3 regions of the Massilia aerilata genome follow, and region 1 is predicted to be linked to each of the others. Evidence: predicted binding sites of a transcription regulator. Region 1 holds the regulator's gene; each other region holds the start of a gene.
What was found. Region 1 encodes FNR, which switches genes on or off when oxygen is low (the NO sensors DNR and NnrR bind a similar motif). Its sites were predicted from a motif close to TTGATNNNNATCAA; they were not measured.

Region 1 (5,408 bases):
CGCCGTCATCGAGCCAGCGATGAAAGCCAGGTCCCAGACCGGCCGTTCGCGGTCGTTGGCCTTGAAGCGGAATTCGAAAGCCACGCCGCGGAAGATCAGCCCGAGCAGCATGAAGATCAGCGGCAGGTAGAGGCCGGGCAGGATCACCGCATAGGCCACCGGGAAGGCCGCCAGCAGGCCCTCGCCGCCCAGCACCAGCCAGGTCTCGTTGCCGTCCCAGATCGGCGCCACCGAATTCATCATCGTGTCGCGGTCGCGCCTGTCCGGCACGAAGGGATAGAGCATGCCGATGCCGAGGTCGAAGCCGTCCAGCACCACGTACATGAAGACGGAGAAGAAGATGATGCCGGCCCAGACCGCGGTGATGTCGATGTCCATAGTCATGTCAGGTTGTCTTCGTTGGCCGAGGCCTCGGCTTCCGGCACGGACAGGGGCCGCGCCGGCGTGCGCCCCCTGCCCGGCCCGCCCTGGGCCGCGCGCGTGGTGTCGAAGGCTTGCGGTCCCTTGCGCACCAGCCGCAGCACATAGGCGATGCCGACCCCGAACACGAACAGGTAAGCCACCACGAACAGCGCCAGCGACAGGGCCAGCGGACCGGCGGAGATCTTCGAGGCGGCATCCGCGGTGCGCAGCACGCCGTAGACGATCCAGGGCTGGCGCCCGACCTCGGTGGTGATCCAGCCGGCCAGCACCGCCAGCAGGCCCGCCGGCCCCATCCACATCGCCATCTTCAGGAAGCCGCGGCTGTCGTACAGCCGCTTTTTAAGCCGCAGCCACAGGCTCCAGGCGCCCAGCGCGATCATCAGCAGGCCCAGGCCGACCATCGCGCGGAAGCTCCAGAAGATAATCAGGGCGTTGGGCCGCTCGTCCTTCGGGAATGCCTTGAGGCCCCTGATCTGGCCGCCCCAGGTGTGCGTGAGTATCCAGCTGCCGACGCGCGGGATGCCGAGTGCGAATTTCGTTTCCTCGTCCTTCATGGAAGGGATGCCGAACAGCAGCAGCGGCAAGGGCTTGTCGCCTTCGTTTTCCCAATGCCCCTCGAGCGCCGCGATCTTGGCCGGCTGGTGCTGCAAGGTGTTCAGGCCATGCATGTCCCCGACCACGGCCTGGATGGGCGCGACGATCAGCACCATCCACATCGCCATCGACAGCATGGTGCGCACCGCTTCGTTGCCGCGGCCTTTCAGGAGATGCCAGGCGGCGGAGGCGCCCACGAACAAGGCCGTCGACAGGAAGGCGGCAATCGACATGTGCACCAGCCGGTAGGGAAAGGACGGGTTGAAAATGATTTTGAGCCAGTCGACCGGCACCATGCGTCCATCGACGATGGCATAGCCCTGCGGCGTCTGCATCCAGCTGTTCGAGCCGAGGATCCAGGTGGCGGAGATCAGGGTGCCGAGCGCGACCATGCAAGTGGCGAGGAAGTGCAGCCCGGGCCCGACCTTGGTCCAGCCGAACAGCATCACGCCCAGGAAGCCGGCTTCCAGGAAGAAGGCGGTCAGCACCTCGTAGGCCAGCAGCGGCCCGGTGATGGCGCCGGCGTATTCGGAAAAAAAACTCCAGTTGGTGCCGAACTGGTAAGCCATCACGATGCCGGAGACCACGCCCATGCCGAAAGTCACGGCGAAAATCCGCAACCAGAACTGGTACAGGTCGACGAAGACCTGGCGCCTGGTCTTCAGCCAGCACAGCTCCAGCACGGCCAGGTAACTGGCCAGGCCGATGGTGATCGCTGGAAACAGGATGTGGAACGACATCGTGAACGCGAACTGAAGGCGCGCCAGGTCCAATGCCGCCAAGCCGAACATGTGAGCTCCCCTTATTGTTGTGTACAGAATCTAGCACGCGCCGGGGTGCGCACGATTGCCAGGGTGGCAAGGCAGGCCTGCGGTCAAAATGCGACGTCATGTGAACAGGCGTTCAACTGTTCCGGCGGGAAGATGCACAGTCCTCGAACAGCGACCGTATAATCACGGATATTGACCCCCAACCGTCTCCACCGACCGATGATCCAGGCCATCAGCTTACCGACCGACGACAAACTGCTGAACGTGCAAACCCTGAAGGCCAGTTGCGCGGCCTGCAGCATGCACCAGCTCTGCCTGCCGATGGGCCTCGCGGATGCGGACATCGACCGTCTCGACAAGATCATCGGCCGCCGCCGGCGCGTGGCGCGCGACGAGCCCCTGTACCGCAAGGGCGATCCCTTCCGCAACCTGTACGCGGTGCGTTTCGGGCATTTCAAGACTTACCAGGTGAACGCCGCCGGCGAAACCCAGATCACCGGCTTCCAGATGGCCGGCGAACTGCTGGGCATGGACGCGATCAGCAGCGAATGCCACCACTGCGATGCGGTGGCGCTGGAGGACAGCGAAGTCTGCGAGATCCCCTTCGGCAACCTGGAAGAGCTGTTCGGCCAGGTGCCGACCCTGCTGCGCCACTTCCACCGCATGATGAGCAACGAGATCACGCGCGAGCAGAACGCCATGCTACTGCTCGGCAATATGCGGGCGGAACAGCGTTTTGCCGTCTTCCTGGTCAACAAGTCGGCCCGCTACGCGGCGCGCGGCTATTCGCCGACCCAGTTCGCCCTGCGCATGTCGCGCGAAGACATCGGCAACTACCTGGGCCTGACGATCGAGAGCATCAGCCGCCTGCTGTCGCGTTTCAAGAAGATGGGCCTGCTGACGATCGACAAGCGCGAGGTCACCCTGCTCGATCCGGCCCGCCTGAAGGCGCTGGCGGCCGGCACCGAGCAATGCAGCCCGATGGCCTGATCAGGGCTGTTCGAGTTTTCCGCGCTTTAACTCATCGATGACGCTCGCGACCTTGGTCGTGATGACGTCGACCGCCGGGCCGTTCGCGCCGTGCGGCAGGATGACGTCGGCGTGGCGCTTGGTCGGTTCGATGAACTGCTTGTGCATCGGGCGCACCGTTTCCAGGTACTGGTTGACGATGCTCTCGGTCGTGCGGCCGCGCTCGGCAATATCCCGCTGCATGCGGCGGATGAAGCGCACGTCCGGCGCCGTGTCGACGAAGATCTTCAGCGACATCATCTTGCGCAGGTCCGCGTCGTAGAGGGCGAACAGGCCTTCGATCACGATCACCGGGGCCGGCTTGACCGGTATGGTCTTGCTGGAGCGGTTGTCGATCGTGAAATCGTATTCCGGCATCTGGATCGTTTCGCCATTGCGCAGGGCGCGCACGTGCTGCACCATCAGCGGCCAGTCGAAGGCGTCCGGGTGGTCGTAATTCTGCCGGCGGCGGACTTCAGGGGTGAGTTCGGACTGGTCGTTGTAATAGTCGTCCTGCATGACGACCGACACCATCTCGGCGCCGAAGGAAGACAGCACCTGCTGCGTCACCGTGGACTTGCCGCTGCCGCTGCCGCCGGCCACGCCGATGACGAAGGGTTGGAAGGAATTCTGGTTCATCCCCGAATGATACCGGAGCGGGGCGCGAACTGACAGAGGCAGTCATTTGTTCATAAACTTTAAGCATGCACACTGGACAGGCCGTGCGGCATGTCCTACAAAGACGGCCGAAGCCCTCCTATGGTCGGCGCTGGCCCGCCTATCCATGATGGTCTTCCCTACTATTAGGAGATGATCATGAAAACAGTGCAAGGCCTCTTCATCGGCAGCATGATCGCCCTGTCCCTGGGGGCATGCAGCGCGACACGCACGAGCGGCAGCGACATGGACGCCAGTTCCGCAACGGGTTCGACCTCCAGCGGTTCCACAACCAGCGGCACAATGGAAGGCAACACGATGGGCACCACCGGCAGCCCGGGCACGGTGGGCGCGTCCGGCCAGGGCGCGGGGGCCACGTCGACGACCCCGCCGACGACGCCGCCCACGGACCCGCAGCCGACCGATCGGCGTTGAGTTTCTTCGCAATGCGAATGCCGGGCCGGACTGGTACCAGTCGTATCCCTGGATCCGGCAGCCTACCCGCCTGGCCGCCATCCGCCAGGCGGCGGTTCGAGCATCGACTTGATGAAGCCGAGGGCGTAAAGTCGCGGCGCCTCCCCTTCCGTGTGCCGGGCCGGTACGGGCCGGAGCGCCGGAGCGGCGCTCCAGCGATCAGTCGACGCTGACCTCCTTGCGATTATCGCGCGACACCCGGTCGATCATCTTGTTGTAAGGGTCGACGCCGACCTCGAAAGGCCGCGCCTTGACGGTCACGGTCAGCACCGGATTCGCGCCGCTCAGCACCCGCTTCTCCAGCAGCAGCACCTTCTCGTCCGCCTCCTTGGCCCCCCTGGCGCGCGCGAACACGCCGATCTCCACCGGCTCGTCGTAGGCGCGCGCCGTCTCCTTGCCCTTGCCGTCGGCCTCCATCTTCGCCAGGTGCAGCTTCATCGTCACGTCCCACTGGCCGTCAGGGCGCTTCTTGGCAGTGGCTTCCGTCACGCGGTTATCGTAGAAAACGATCTTCTCGAACAGGTCGGTGATCAGCGCCTGCTTGTCGGCCGGCGCTTCCTGGCGAATATAGGCGACCAGCTCGGCGGAGGTCGTGAACGGCGACTCCTGGTAGCCCTTGTCGACCAGGAAGCGCTTCAATGCGCGGTTCAGCGCTTCCTCGCCGATCTCGTCGCGCAGGCGGTAGAAGACGAGGCTGCCCTTGCGGTAGTGGATGTACTGCTGGTTTTCCACCCGCACCAGCGGCAGCTCCTCGATCGCTTCGCCGCCGCGCGAGCTGAGGTAGCGATCCAGTTCGTAGCGCAGGAAGCGGCGCATCTGGTGGCGGCCGTATTCCTTCTCCATCACCATCAGCGCGGAATACTGCGACAGCGATTCGATCAGCATGCTCGAGCCCTGCACGTTGGCGGCGGTCACCTGGTGGCCCCACCACTGGTGCGCCATTTCGTGGGCCGTCACGTAGAAGACGTAGTCGATGTCCTCCTTGTCGCGCAGGTCGGCGATGAAGCCGATCGATTCCGAGAACGGGATCGTGTTCGCGAACGACTGGGCGAAGCTGGCGTAGTTCGGGAACTCCAGGATGCGCACCTGCTTGTGCTGGTAAGGCGTGAACTGGGTCGTGTAGTAGTCCAGCGCCTTTTGCGTGGCCTCGATCATGCGGTCCACGTTGTAGCGGTGCTTGGGATCGTGGTAGATCTCGATCGGGATGCCGTGCCAGTCGCCCTTCTTGACCTGCCAGTTGGCCGACAGGTAGGCAAAGAAGGGCATCATCTTCCGGTCCATCTTGTACTGGAAGTAGTTGCGGCCGTTTTCCTTCCACGACTTCTGCAGGTAGCCCGGCGCCAGCGCGATCTGCTCGCCACTGGTCGAGACGACCGTCTCGAAGTCGATCCAGTCCGCGTCCGCGCCGAACATCGAGTTGGCGCGCGCCGCCTGGTCTTCCAGCTTGGCCATGCGCTCCGGCTCGCCCAGGCCGCGCTTGCG
Region 2 (5,408 bases), on a different contig from region 1:
CTCCAGCGGCGGTAAGGCGCTCCAGCGCGCTTCCCAATCGGCGTCGCCGGCGCCGTCTCCGCTCGCGACTTGCTGCTCCAGCGCCTGCACCAGGCGCAGCTTGTCGCGCAGCTGGCCGGCCTGGGCCAGGCCGACGGCGCGCCGGGCGGCTTCCAGCTGCTGCTGGATCTGCGCCACCGCGGCGTGGTAGCGCTTCTCGACCCGCGCCTCGTGGGCGCGCGGCACCGGGCCGATCGCCTGCCATTCGGCCGCCGCATCGCGCAGCAGCTTGCCGGCGCTGGCCGGGCTCACCTCCGCGGCCGCGGCTTCGAGGCGCGCGCTGATCGCTTCCTTGGCGGCTTCGTGGGCGCGGCGCTCGATGTCGGCCTCGTGCATGCTTTCCTTGCGGCGCTGGAAGATTTCGTCGCAGACCGCGCGGAAGCGCTGCCACAGCGCCTGCTCGCTCTTGCGCTCGAGCGGCAGCGCGCGCGCATGCTCCTGCCAGCGCTGCTGCAGGGCGCGCATGGTGTCGAGCGCGTGGCGGTCGTGCGGGTCGATCGCCGCGGCGGCCTCGATGATGTCCTCGCGTTCCGCCATCTCGCCCTTGCGCTGTTCTTCCAGCGGTCCCTGCAGGGTGTTCAGGGCGTCGGTAAACAGCGAATCGAGGCGTTTCTTTTCCTTGCGGTCGATGGCGCCCAGGTGGCTCCAGGCCAGGCGCAGGCGCTGCACGGTGCCGGCCACGTGCTTCCACTCGGCTTCGCCGGACTGCAGGCGCGCGATCTCGGCGTTGGCTTCGTCGATCAGGCCCTGGCCGCGCGCGGCGTTGGCATGGCGTTCGTCGGCCAGATGGCGGAAGTGGGCCGCCGCCGGCGCATAAGCCGCGCCGCAGGCGGCGTCGAAGCGCTCCCACAGGCTTTTCGGGGCCGCGCCGGACAGGCTGTCGAGGGCTTTCCAGCGTTCGCGCATGGTGCCGACCTTCTTGGCCAGCTCGCTCATCGCCAGGTTCTGGGTCGGCAGCGCTTCCACCGACTTGATCAGTTCCTCGCGCGAGACGTTGCCGCCCCAGCGCGCCCAGTCCGACAGGCGCTTGAGCTCGGCCCGCACATGGGCCAGGCGGTCGGACTGCGCCGGCGTCAGGTGCATGCCCCGCATGTTCTTCTCGCGCGCTTCCTTCAGTCCCTTGTCGAGTTCGGCGGCGGTTCCCAGCGAGCCTTGCTGCAGCGCCGCTTCCATCGCATCCATGGTGTCGAGGAAGTGCTGGTCGGCGCCACGCGCCCTGCCCTCGGTTTTACCCTCGATCCTGCCCTGCTCTTTCGGCTTTGTGGCCGGGGTTTCTTTCGGCTCGCGCGGCTTGCGCGCTTCCGGCTGCGGCAAGCTGGCCAGCAAGGCCTCGAAGCGCTGCTGCAGCGCAGCCATGGCCTCGCCATGCGCGCCCTGCTGTGCTTGCGGCAGTCGCTGCCATTCCTTGCGCAAGGCCTCCGGGTTCAGCTCGGCGTGGGGCTTGTCCTGCTGGGCGGCGAGGAAGGCTTCGCGCGCCGCCAGCGCGGCCTGGCCGGCTTCGATTTCATGCAGGCTGGCCTGCAGCTTCTGCGCTTCGAGGCCGACTTCGGCCACCAGGCCGCGCGGCAGCGAGGGCTGCTCGGGCGCCTGTAGGGCCTGGGCCTGTTCCTGGGCCAGCGCTTCCAGCTTGATTGCCAGCTCGGCGGCCGGCAGCGGTTCGGACGGCAGCCGGCGCAGCGCGGCCAGGCGGTCGATCATGGCGCGCTGCAGCTGCACCTGGGCTTCCAGGCGCTGGGCCAGCGCGGCGCGGACGGCGCCGAATTCATCCTGCAGTTCAGGGGCGGCGATCACCGCCCACTTGCGGTCGAGGTCGGCAACGTGATTGGGCGTCAGCAGCGCATCCTTGAGCAGCGAGCGCGCCTGTTCGAGCATGGTCTCGCCGCGCCGGCGCTCGGCTTCGCGGTGCCGGTGGGCGTCCAGGCGCGACTGCATCAGCTTGGCGACGCGGCGGTCGGTATTGCGCATCGCGGTATGGACGCGCTCGAGCAGCTCGGGACTCTGGATGGTTTCGGCTGCGGTCAGGCGCAGCTCGGAAAACTCGCATTGGAGGACGAATTCCACCGCGGCGGCCTCGTCGCCCTGGATCCGGCTCAGCTTCTCGGCCTGCAGCGCGCGCTGCGGCGTCGCGGCGGCGCCCGGACCAGCTGCGCCCGTGGAGGCGGCCTGTCCCGCTTGCGCCTCCTGTCCGGCCGGCTGCTTGTCGCCGGGCTTGTTGTCGCCCGGCCGCTTGAATAGGAACTCGAACATGATGAAATCGCACTTCCAAAATCGCCATCATAACAAGAAACCTGATGGCCTCGCGCCGCCGGACAGGCGCGTGCGGACAGCGCATCAGTGCAGTAGGGAAAGCGTGGCGTAGCGCCGCCCGAATTCGGCGCCGGCCGGATCGTGCCCCTGGCCATGGCCATGCGGCTCGAAACGCCCATGGCGGGGCTCGATGGATTCGACGCAGCCGCGCCGCCCTGCCCCGCGCCGCTCGCGGGCGACGGCATCGTGGACCAGCATCTGGTTGGCGATCGCGAACCAGGCCTCGCCGCGCACCAGGCTGCGCGCCAGTGGAAACAGCTCGTGCTCTTCGCGCTCCAGGCGGCAGCGCAGGGCGTCGGCACAGCGCTCGATGGCCTCCTGGAAGCCGTCGCGGTCGACGCCGCGGGCGCCGGCATCGACGCAGGCTTCGGCCGCCGCCAGCGCATCGGCGGCGGCGCGGCTGATCTGCTCGAGATCGTGCAGCAGGCCATCGGCCGCTTCCGTGTTGCGGCGCAGGGCCGGCACCAGGAACTTGTCCAGCTTGCGCCAGTGGCAATCGTCGACCACTTGCCGCAATTCCGCGCACAGCCGGGCCGCCTGGCCGGGCGCCAGGACGCCGTCCTCGCCCGGCAAGGCATGCAGCGCGTGGACCAGCGACTGCAGCGCCGAGCGCACGGTGGTCTGTTCGACGGACAGGGCAACGAGAGTGTAAGTTGACGTCAGCATTCGGTCTCCGCTCAGTTTTTCGCCAACACAAAGTTCAGCCTGACCGGCATGGTCGGGGCGGGAACCTGGATGGGAGGCGTATGTTTTGAACAGGCCTGAGGAAGGGTTGGGACCCTGTAGTGGTTGTCATCGGCCTGAAAGAGCACCTAGTGTACGGACGGGTCCTGGGGCCGGGTTTGATCTGGCACAAACCACAACCCCTTGCGCCCCCCATCGATGGGGGCAAAAAATACCGCTCAGGCGGCAGCCTGTTGCGGAACGGAAAGCAGGTCCCGCAGCGGCCCGGCAATGCCTTCGGGATCGGTGCGCGCCACCTCGACCGCCGGGCAGCCGTGCCAGCGGGCGCAGCGCGCCACCGCCGCCGCCAGGTCGCGCAGCAGGCGCTCGCTGGGACGCGCGCCAGGCTCGAAGGCGACGGATTTCAGCTCGAACAGCCCGGCCGGGCGGTGCGCCTTGGCGTCGATCCGTGCGATCAGCTGGCCGCGGCGCAGCACCGGCAGCGTGAAATAGCCGTACTGGCGTTTTTCCGCCGGGGTGTAGCATTCCAGCCGATAATCGAAACCGAACAGCTCCAGCGCGCGGCGGCGGTCCCAGACGATGGGGTCGAAGGGCGACAACAGCGTGGTCACGGTCGGGTTCAGGCGCCCTTCCGCCGCCTGCGCCAGCAGGCCGGCATGCTCGGCATGCACGAACACCGGCTCCTTCCAGCCCTCGACGCGGGCGCGCAGCAGCAGGCCTTCCTCGACCAGCGCCTCGAGCCCCAGGTGCGGCGGCCGGGTGCGGTGGTAATCCGGGATCCACGATGCCTTCGCCAGCCCCAGCGCTTTCACCGCACGGAGGGCGAATTCGCGCCGGACCTCGTCCATCGACGGCGTGCGACTATCGTCCCAGGGCAGCACGCGCTCGGCCAAATCGTAGACGCGGTGGAAATTCTGGCGCCGCGCCACCATCACCTTGCCGGCCGTGAACAGCGCCTCCAGCGAGCGCTTCTCCGGCTTCCACGCCCACCAGCCGCCGCTCTTGCCATCGGTGCGCTCGAAGTCGGCGGCGCGGGTCGGCCCGTTCACGCGGATGTGCTCGAGCACCCCCTCGACCAGCTCCGCATGCCCCTTCATCCAGGACGCGCCGGACTTCCAGCCCAGCGCGTGGGTATCGAGCATGCGGTGGCGGTACAGGCCGTAATCCTCGACCGGGACGAAGCAGGCTTCGTGCGCCCAGTATTCAAACAGCCTGCCCTCGGCCAGCAGCTGCTCGAGCCAGACCGGTTCGTAATCGCCCAGCCGGCTCCACAGCACGAAATAGGGGCTGCGCGCGACCACGCTGATGGTGTCGATCTGCAGCACGCCCATGCGGCGGATCGCGGCCAGCACATCGTCTTTGGTGGCGCGGGCGCGGCGCGGCTGCAGCATGCCCTGGGCCGCCAGGTGCAGGGCGCGCGCGGCGCCGAGACTAAGAGTGAGTTCGCTCATCCATCTATTTTATTAGAGCCATTGTCATGTTGCTCATCTGTCCGAGAACTTTTGTCATGGCGATGCTGTCTGCGCTATAGTGAGCCCCCTTGGCTCACCCAGAAGCTATCTTCCTGTAAGAAATCCATGCGGCTGCTGCACACTTCCGACTGGCATCTCGGCCAGACCCTGCACAATTTCGACCGGACCTACGAACACCAGCGCTTCCTCGACTGGCTGCTCGAGACCATCGTGGCCGAGCAGGCCGACGCGGTGCTGATCGCGGGTGACATCTTCGACAACTCGAACCCCTCGGCGGCCTCGCAGCGCCAGCTCTACCGTTTCCTGCAGCAGGCGCGCGCGCGCATGCCGCAACTGGACATCGTGATCGTCGCCGGCAACCACGATTCGCCGGGCAGGCTGGAAGCACCGGGACCGCTGCTCGAAGCCCACGGCACCCGCGTGGTCGGCCACGTGGTGCGCGATGCCGAAGGCGCCATCGACATCGAACGCATGGTGGTGCCGCTCACCGGCCGCGACGGCGCGGTGAAGGCCTGGTGCGTGGCGATCCCCTTCCTGCGTCCAGGCGACGTGCCGCGCGTCGACGCCGCGAACGAGGCCGGGAATGCAGCCATCGACGCCTACTTGTCCGGCATCGCCCTGCTCTACCAGCAGGCCTATGCGCTGGCGCGCTCGCGCTGCGCGAACGGCGAGGCGATCGTCACCATGGGCCACTGCCACATGGTGGGCGGCGACTCCTCGCCGGACTCCGAGCGCCGCATCCTGATCGGCGGCACCGAGGCCCTGCCCTCGTCCATGTTCGATCCGGGCATCGCCTATGCCGCGCTGGGCCACCTGCACCTGGCGCAGAAAGTCGGCAAGCAGGAGCACCTGCGCTATTGCGGCAGTCCGCTGCCGCTGTCCTTCGCCGAGATCAATTACCAGCAC
Region 3 (5,408 bases), on a different contig from region 1:
GCCGGCGCCTTGTGGATGCAGCTCGGGATCGAGAACCAGGTGGCGGCCGACCTGGCGCGCGCGGCCGGCCTGGACGTCGTCATGAACCACTGCATGCTGGTCGAGCACCGCAAGCTCGGCGTGCAGGCATGAACGCCCGCGAGCGCTTCCGCGCGCCCAAGAAGCTCGCGCTGCGCGACGAGGACGCCGGCCTGACGCCCTTGCGCGAGAAGAACGGCGACAAGAACGGCGGCGCCAAGCAGCGCGAGCGAGCGCTCACTGCCGAGTTGATCGCGCAGGTCGCCCACCTCCAGGAGATGCTGTTCGCCGGCCACAAGCAGAAGCTGCTGCTGATCCTGCAGGGCATGGACACCGCCGGCAAGGACGGCACCACCCGCGCGCTGTTCTCCGATTCGCAGATCAGCCCGATGGGCCTGCAGGCCACCGGCTTCACGGCCCCGACCGAGCGCGAACGGGCCCACGACTTCCTGTGGCGCATCCACGCGCACGTGCCGGGCGCGGGCATGATCGCCGTATTCAACCGCAGCCACTACGAGGACGTGCTGGTGCCGCGCGTGCTGGGCGATATCGACGGCAAGGAGACCAAGCGCCGCCTGGCCCAGATCCGCGACTTCGAGCGCATGCTGGCCGAGACCGGCACCACGGTCATCAAAGTGTTCCTGCACATCTCGAAGGACGAGCAGAAGAAGCGCCTGCAGGAACGCCTGGACGACCCGGAGAAGCACTGGAAGTTCGACCCCGCCGACCTGGCCGCGCGCGCGCAATGGGATACCTACCAGCGCGCCTACGAGGCGGCGATCGACGCCACCAACACCGACCACGCGCCCTGGTACATCGTGCCGGCCGATTCCAAGACCCACCGCAACCTGATCGTCGCCCACCTGCTGCTGGAGACCATGCAGGGCATGAAGCTGTCGTGGCCGGCGCCGAAGGCCGACCTCGACAAGGTCAAGGTGGAATAGAATGGCATTTCTTTAACCTTCATCTCCGCCGCCATGCTCAAGACTACCGCTCTGCTGCTTTCCCTCGGCGCCGCGTTCGCCGCCACCACGCCCGCCCAGGCCCAGAGCGCGTCCGCCGCGCCGGCGCCGGCTGCAGCGGCGGCGTCCTGCCCGGCCGTACTGAAGCACACCTTCAAACGCCTGCAGGACGAGGCGCCGCAGGACCTGTGCCAGTACAGCGGCAAGGTGGTGCTGGTGGTGAACACGGCCAGCTACTGCGGCTATACCCCGCAATACGAAGGCCTGGAGGCGCTGTACGCCAAGTACGCCGCGCGCGGCCTGGTGGTGCTGGGCTTCCCGTCGAACGATTTCAAGCAGGAGTCCGAGGACGCCAAGAAGATCGCCGACCTCTGCTACAACACCTATGGCGTGAAATTCCCGATGTTCGCCACCACCCCGGTGACTGGCGCCGCCGCCAATCCCCTGTACGTCGACCTGATCAAGGCCACCGGCAACCAGCCGAAGTGGAATTTCAATAAGTACCTGATCGACCGTAACGGCAAGGTACTCGACTACTTCCCGAGCAAGGTCACGCCGCAGGATCCAGCGCTGGTGGTCAAGATCGAGCAGGCGCTGGGCGGCTGATACGCTTTTCATCGAGGCCGGGCGCAATAACCCGGCTTTGCACATGGTTATTTGACTTACATCAACGACTCTGTTGCGGTGCGTCAAATACACTTTTCTTCGCCATACAACAAAACGAAGAAAGGTCTCACCATGAAAAACTCAATCCTGAGCATGATGATTGCCGTCCTGGGTTTTACCGCGACGGCCGCGATGGCGCAGGAGTCGCCCTGGCTGGTCCGGGCGCGCGCGGTGCACATCGATCCAGCCGACAAGTCCGATCCGGTCGGCGGCGCTGGCGCCAGTGACCGCCTGCACGTCAGCGACAAGTGGATTCCCGAAGTCGACATCGCTTACTTCTTTACGCCGCACTGGGCGGCGGAACTGGTGCTGACCTATCCGCAGAAGCACACCGTCACCCTCGACGGCGCCAGCATAGGCACTTTCAAGCACCTGCCGCCGACCCTCACCGCGCAGTACCACTTCCTGCCCGGGACCACCATCGATCCTTATGTCGGCGCCGGCCTCAACTACACTCTGCTCTCTAAGGTGGCCTTGCTGAACGGCGGGGCGCGCCTCGAACATGACAGCCTTGGCCTGGCGCTGCAGGCAGGCGTCGACTTCAGGATCGACAGCCGCTGGTCGGTCAATCTCGATGTCAAGAAGGTGCAGATTCGCAGCGATGTCGAAATCGACGGCGTGCGCGCCAGCCGCGTGAAGGTCGACCCGGTCCTGCTGGGCCTGGGCGTCGGCTACCGCTTCTGAGCCGCCTCTACAAGTTACCGCTTTCTCCAAGCGAGCCGGTTGTGGCCGGTTTATGCCGGCCTTGCGCCGGCTTTTTTCATGCGCTCACAGCCCGTAGGCTTGTCTCACCTCGTCCACGTAGCGCCGGCGCGAGCTGCGCGCCACTTCATGCGGCGCAAACGGCGCACTGGCGCGGTCGAGCAGCAGTCCGGAACGCGTGCACAGCCCATAAGTCCTGTCCAGGAAGTGCCGCCATTCGGCGCCGATGTGGGCATCGCCCGCCAGCGCCTGTGGATACCCGAGCTGCTTATCCACAGCTATATTACTCAGAGACTGCCGGTAGCGCTGCGCGAACACGGCGTAGGCCTGCTCCGGCCCGTTCAGCGCTTCCAGCAGCCCGGCCCAGGCCACATACCCTTGCGCATACCAGTCGATGGCGTGGCTTTCCGCATGCGGGCCGAAGAAGGAATCGCAGGCCAGGTCCAGGCGCAGCCGGTAAGAGGGCCGCGGCATCATGCCGGCAGCTTGCAGCGCGTCGAGGCGGGCGCCGGTCATGCAGGTTTGCGCCAGCAGCTGCGCGCGCGTCAGGAAGTGGTTTTGAAGGTAGTCGATCAGGTTCATGCCCGCCATGCTAGGGCAGGGCGCCGCCGCGATGCTCCGCTGACGCTCGAAGTATCAAGAAGCAGCTCAGCGCCGGATCGTCGCCCGCAGCGGCCCGCGCAGCGCATTGCACACCACGATCTCCTGGGCGCGCTCCAGGGTTTCGCGCGAGATCGGGCATTCGATCGCATTCCAGGCCGGGTCTTCCAGCAGCAAGCCGCGCATCACGCCGGGCAGCACCCCCGAGGACAGCGGCGGCGTGTACCAGCGCTCGCCGACGCGCACGAACACGCTGCTGCGGCCACCCTCGGCCAGTTCGCCGCGCTCGTTGAAGAACAGGGTGTCGAAGGCGCCCACGCTTTCAGCAAGCTTCCAGGCGGCGTCGTAGCGGCTGCGGATATTCGTTTTATGGCGCGCGAACAAGGAAGTGGAATCGACCGGCTCGTCGGACAGCAGCACTTCCACCGGGCCTGCCAGCGGCGCCAGCACCGAGGTGTGCACGACGACTTCTCCGTCCGGCTGCAGGGCCAGGCGCAGGCGGTGCGGCGTGTTCGCCGGCAGCACCGCGCAGGCGGCGATGGCGCCGGCCTGCGCCAGTTCCTCGGTGAAGGGATAGCCGAAGTAGGCGGCGGACGCCCGCAGGCGCGCCAGGTGGCGTGCCAGGTGGCGGCAGCCGTCTTCGCGGGTGGCGTAAATGGTCTCGAAGATTTCGAAGGTATTCGGCAGCCCGGTGAGAAAACCCGCCTTCAGCCGGCACTCGGCATATTCGGCGCCCGGATCGCTGTCGTAGACGATGCCGGCACCGACCCCGAGCTCGCCGTGGCGCACGCCATTGTGCTCCGGATGCAGCACCAGGGTGCGGATCGGCACGGATAGACAGAAGTCGCCGAAGCGCGCGCCGTCAGGGGCGCCAAAAGCCGGCGGATCGATCCAGCCCAGCGCGCCCGTGTAGATGCCGCGCGGGGCCGGTTCCAGCTCGCGGATGATCTCCATGGTGCGGCGCTTGGGCGCGCCGGTGATCGAGCCGCAGGGGTACAGGGCCTCGAAGATGTCGTTCAAGGAGATACCGTCGGCCAGCTGGGCCTGCACCGTGGAGGTCATCTGCAGCACGCTGCTGTAGCGGCGCACCTCGAACAGGGCCGGCACGCCGACGCTGCCGGTGCGCGCGATCCGTCCCAGGTCGTTGCGCAGCAGGTCGACGATCATGAGGTTTTCGGCGCGGTTCTTGGGGTCGGCGGCCAGCGCGCTGGAGCGCACCGCGTCGACGGCCCTGTCACCGCTGGCCGGCGCGGTGCCCTTCATCGGCCGCGCCAGCAGGCGCCCGGCGTCGTGGCGCACGAACAGCTCCGGCGACAGCGACAGCACCGCGCAGCCGTCCGGCAGGCCGATCAGCGCGCCATACGGCACTGGCTGGCGCTCGCGCAGGCGCGCGTACAGCGCGTGGATCGAGCCGAAGGCGTCGAAGCGGATCCGGTAGGTGTAGTTGACCTGGTAGGTGTCGCCGGCGGCGATGTAGTCGCGGATGCGCCCGATGGCGCGCGTGAAGGTGGTTTCGTCGACGTTGCTGCGCACATCGGCGATGCCGGCCGGGCCGGTCGTGCCGGCGCGCTCCGCCAGCCAGGCCTGCACTTCCTCGTTCGAGAGCGAGTCGTAGCCGCGGAACAGCAGCACCTGGGCCAGCGGGGCTTCGTGCAACTGAGCCTGGGCCTGCGCCGGCGGCACAATCTTCAGCAGCTGCTCGCCCAGTTCGTAGCGCAGCACCGGCACCGCGTACAGGCCGGCCGCCAGCGCTTCCTGCAGGCGCGCCAGCAGCAGCGGCCATTCCTCGGCCGCATGGCAGGCCAGCATGCCGGCGTAATCGCGGTACAGGCGCGAGCGCGCCGGCGGACTGGCGTCCGGGCTGGCGTCGTCGAGCAGGGCGAAGATGTCGTTCATTGCAGCGCAGGCGCTCGGGCAGCGAGCAGCAGCGACAGCTGCAGGCCGCTGTTCTCCGCCGGATGCTGGCGGAAGCCGCTCTTGGCGAAGCGGTGCCAGCGTCCGGTCACATAGGACACCAGCAGGCTGGCGCGCGCGGCCACGTCTTCCTCGCGCCCGTGGCCCTGGGTGACGGCCACCCGCAGCGCGCCTTTGAAGGCCAGTTCGACCTTGTCGTAGAACTGGTTCATGCGCAGCTGCAGGCGCTCGTCCTCGCCCACCAGGGCGTCGCCGATCAGCACCCGGGTCATGCCCGGATTGTTGGCGGCGAAGGACAGCAGCATCTGCAGCATCGCGTGAGCCTGGGCCACGCCGTCGTCTTCGCGCTCGACAATCTGGTTGCAGAGGCCGAACACGCTCGATTCGATGAACTCGATCAGGCCTTCGAACATCTGGGCCTTGCTGGCGAAGTGACGGTACAGCGCCGCTTCCGATACCGACAGCTTCGCGGCCAGCGCGGCCGTGGTGATCTTTTCGCCCTTCGGCTGTTCCAGCATCGCCGCCAGGGCTTGCAGGATCTGCAGT

Region 2: the regulator FNR is predicted to act here: its motif matches at 3,189-3,202, upstream of ACFPO9_RS07965 (hemerythrin domain-containing protein).
Region 3: the regulator FNR is predicted to act here: its motif matches at 1,638-1,651, upstream of ACFPO9_RS26845 (OmpW/AlkL family protein).

Annotation. Positions count from the first base shown of each region.
Region 1 is NZ_JBHSMZ010000006.1:406,324-411,731, forward strand. Features, by position in the region: gene cydB (cytochrome d ubiquinol oxidase subunit II) at 1-378, opposite strand, end outside; gene ACFPO9_RS10965 (cytochrome ubiquinol oxidase subunit I) at 381-1,808, opposite strand; gene fnr (fumarate/nitrate reduction transcriptional regulator Fnr) at 2,007-2,777, shown strand; gene udk (uridine kinase) at 2,778-3,434, opposite strand; gene ACFPO9_RS10980 (hypothetical protein) at 3,612-3,887, shown strand; gene ACFPO9_RS10985 (M1 family aminopeptidase) at 4,086-5,408, opposite strand, start outside.
Region 2 is NZ_JBHSMZ010000005.1:9,866-15,273, forward strand. Features, by position in the region: gene ACFPO9_RS07960 (DUF349 domain-containing protein) at 1-2,286, opposite strand, end outside; gene ACFPO9_RS07965 (hemerythrin domain-containing protein) at 2,371-3,012, opposite strand; gene ACFPO9_RS07970 (winged helix-turn-helix domain-containing protein) at 3,249-4,481, opposite strand; gene ACFPO9_RS07975 (exonuclease SbcCD subunit D C-terminal domain-containing protein) at 4,608-5,408, shown strand, end outside.
Region 3 is NZ_JBHSMZ010000026.1:339,512-344,919, forward strand. Features, by position in the region: gene ACFPO9_RS26830 (CoA-binding protein) at 1-132, shown strand, start outside; gene ACFPO9_RS26835 (PPK2 family polyphosphate kinase) at 129-962, shown strand; gene ACFPO9_RS26840 (glutathione peroxidase) at 996-1,586, shown strand; gene ACFPO9_RS26845 (OmpW/AlkL family protein) at 1,719-2,330, shown strand; gene ACFPO9_RS26850 (DUF6058 family natural product biosynthesis protein) at 2,415-2,930, opposite strand; gene ACFPO9_RS26855 (chorismate-binding protein) at 2,997-4,844, opposite strand; gene slmA (nucleoid occlusion factor SlmA) at 4,841-5,408, opposite strand, start outside.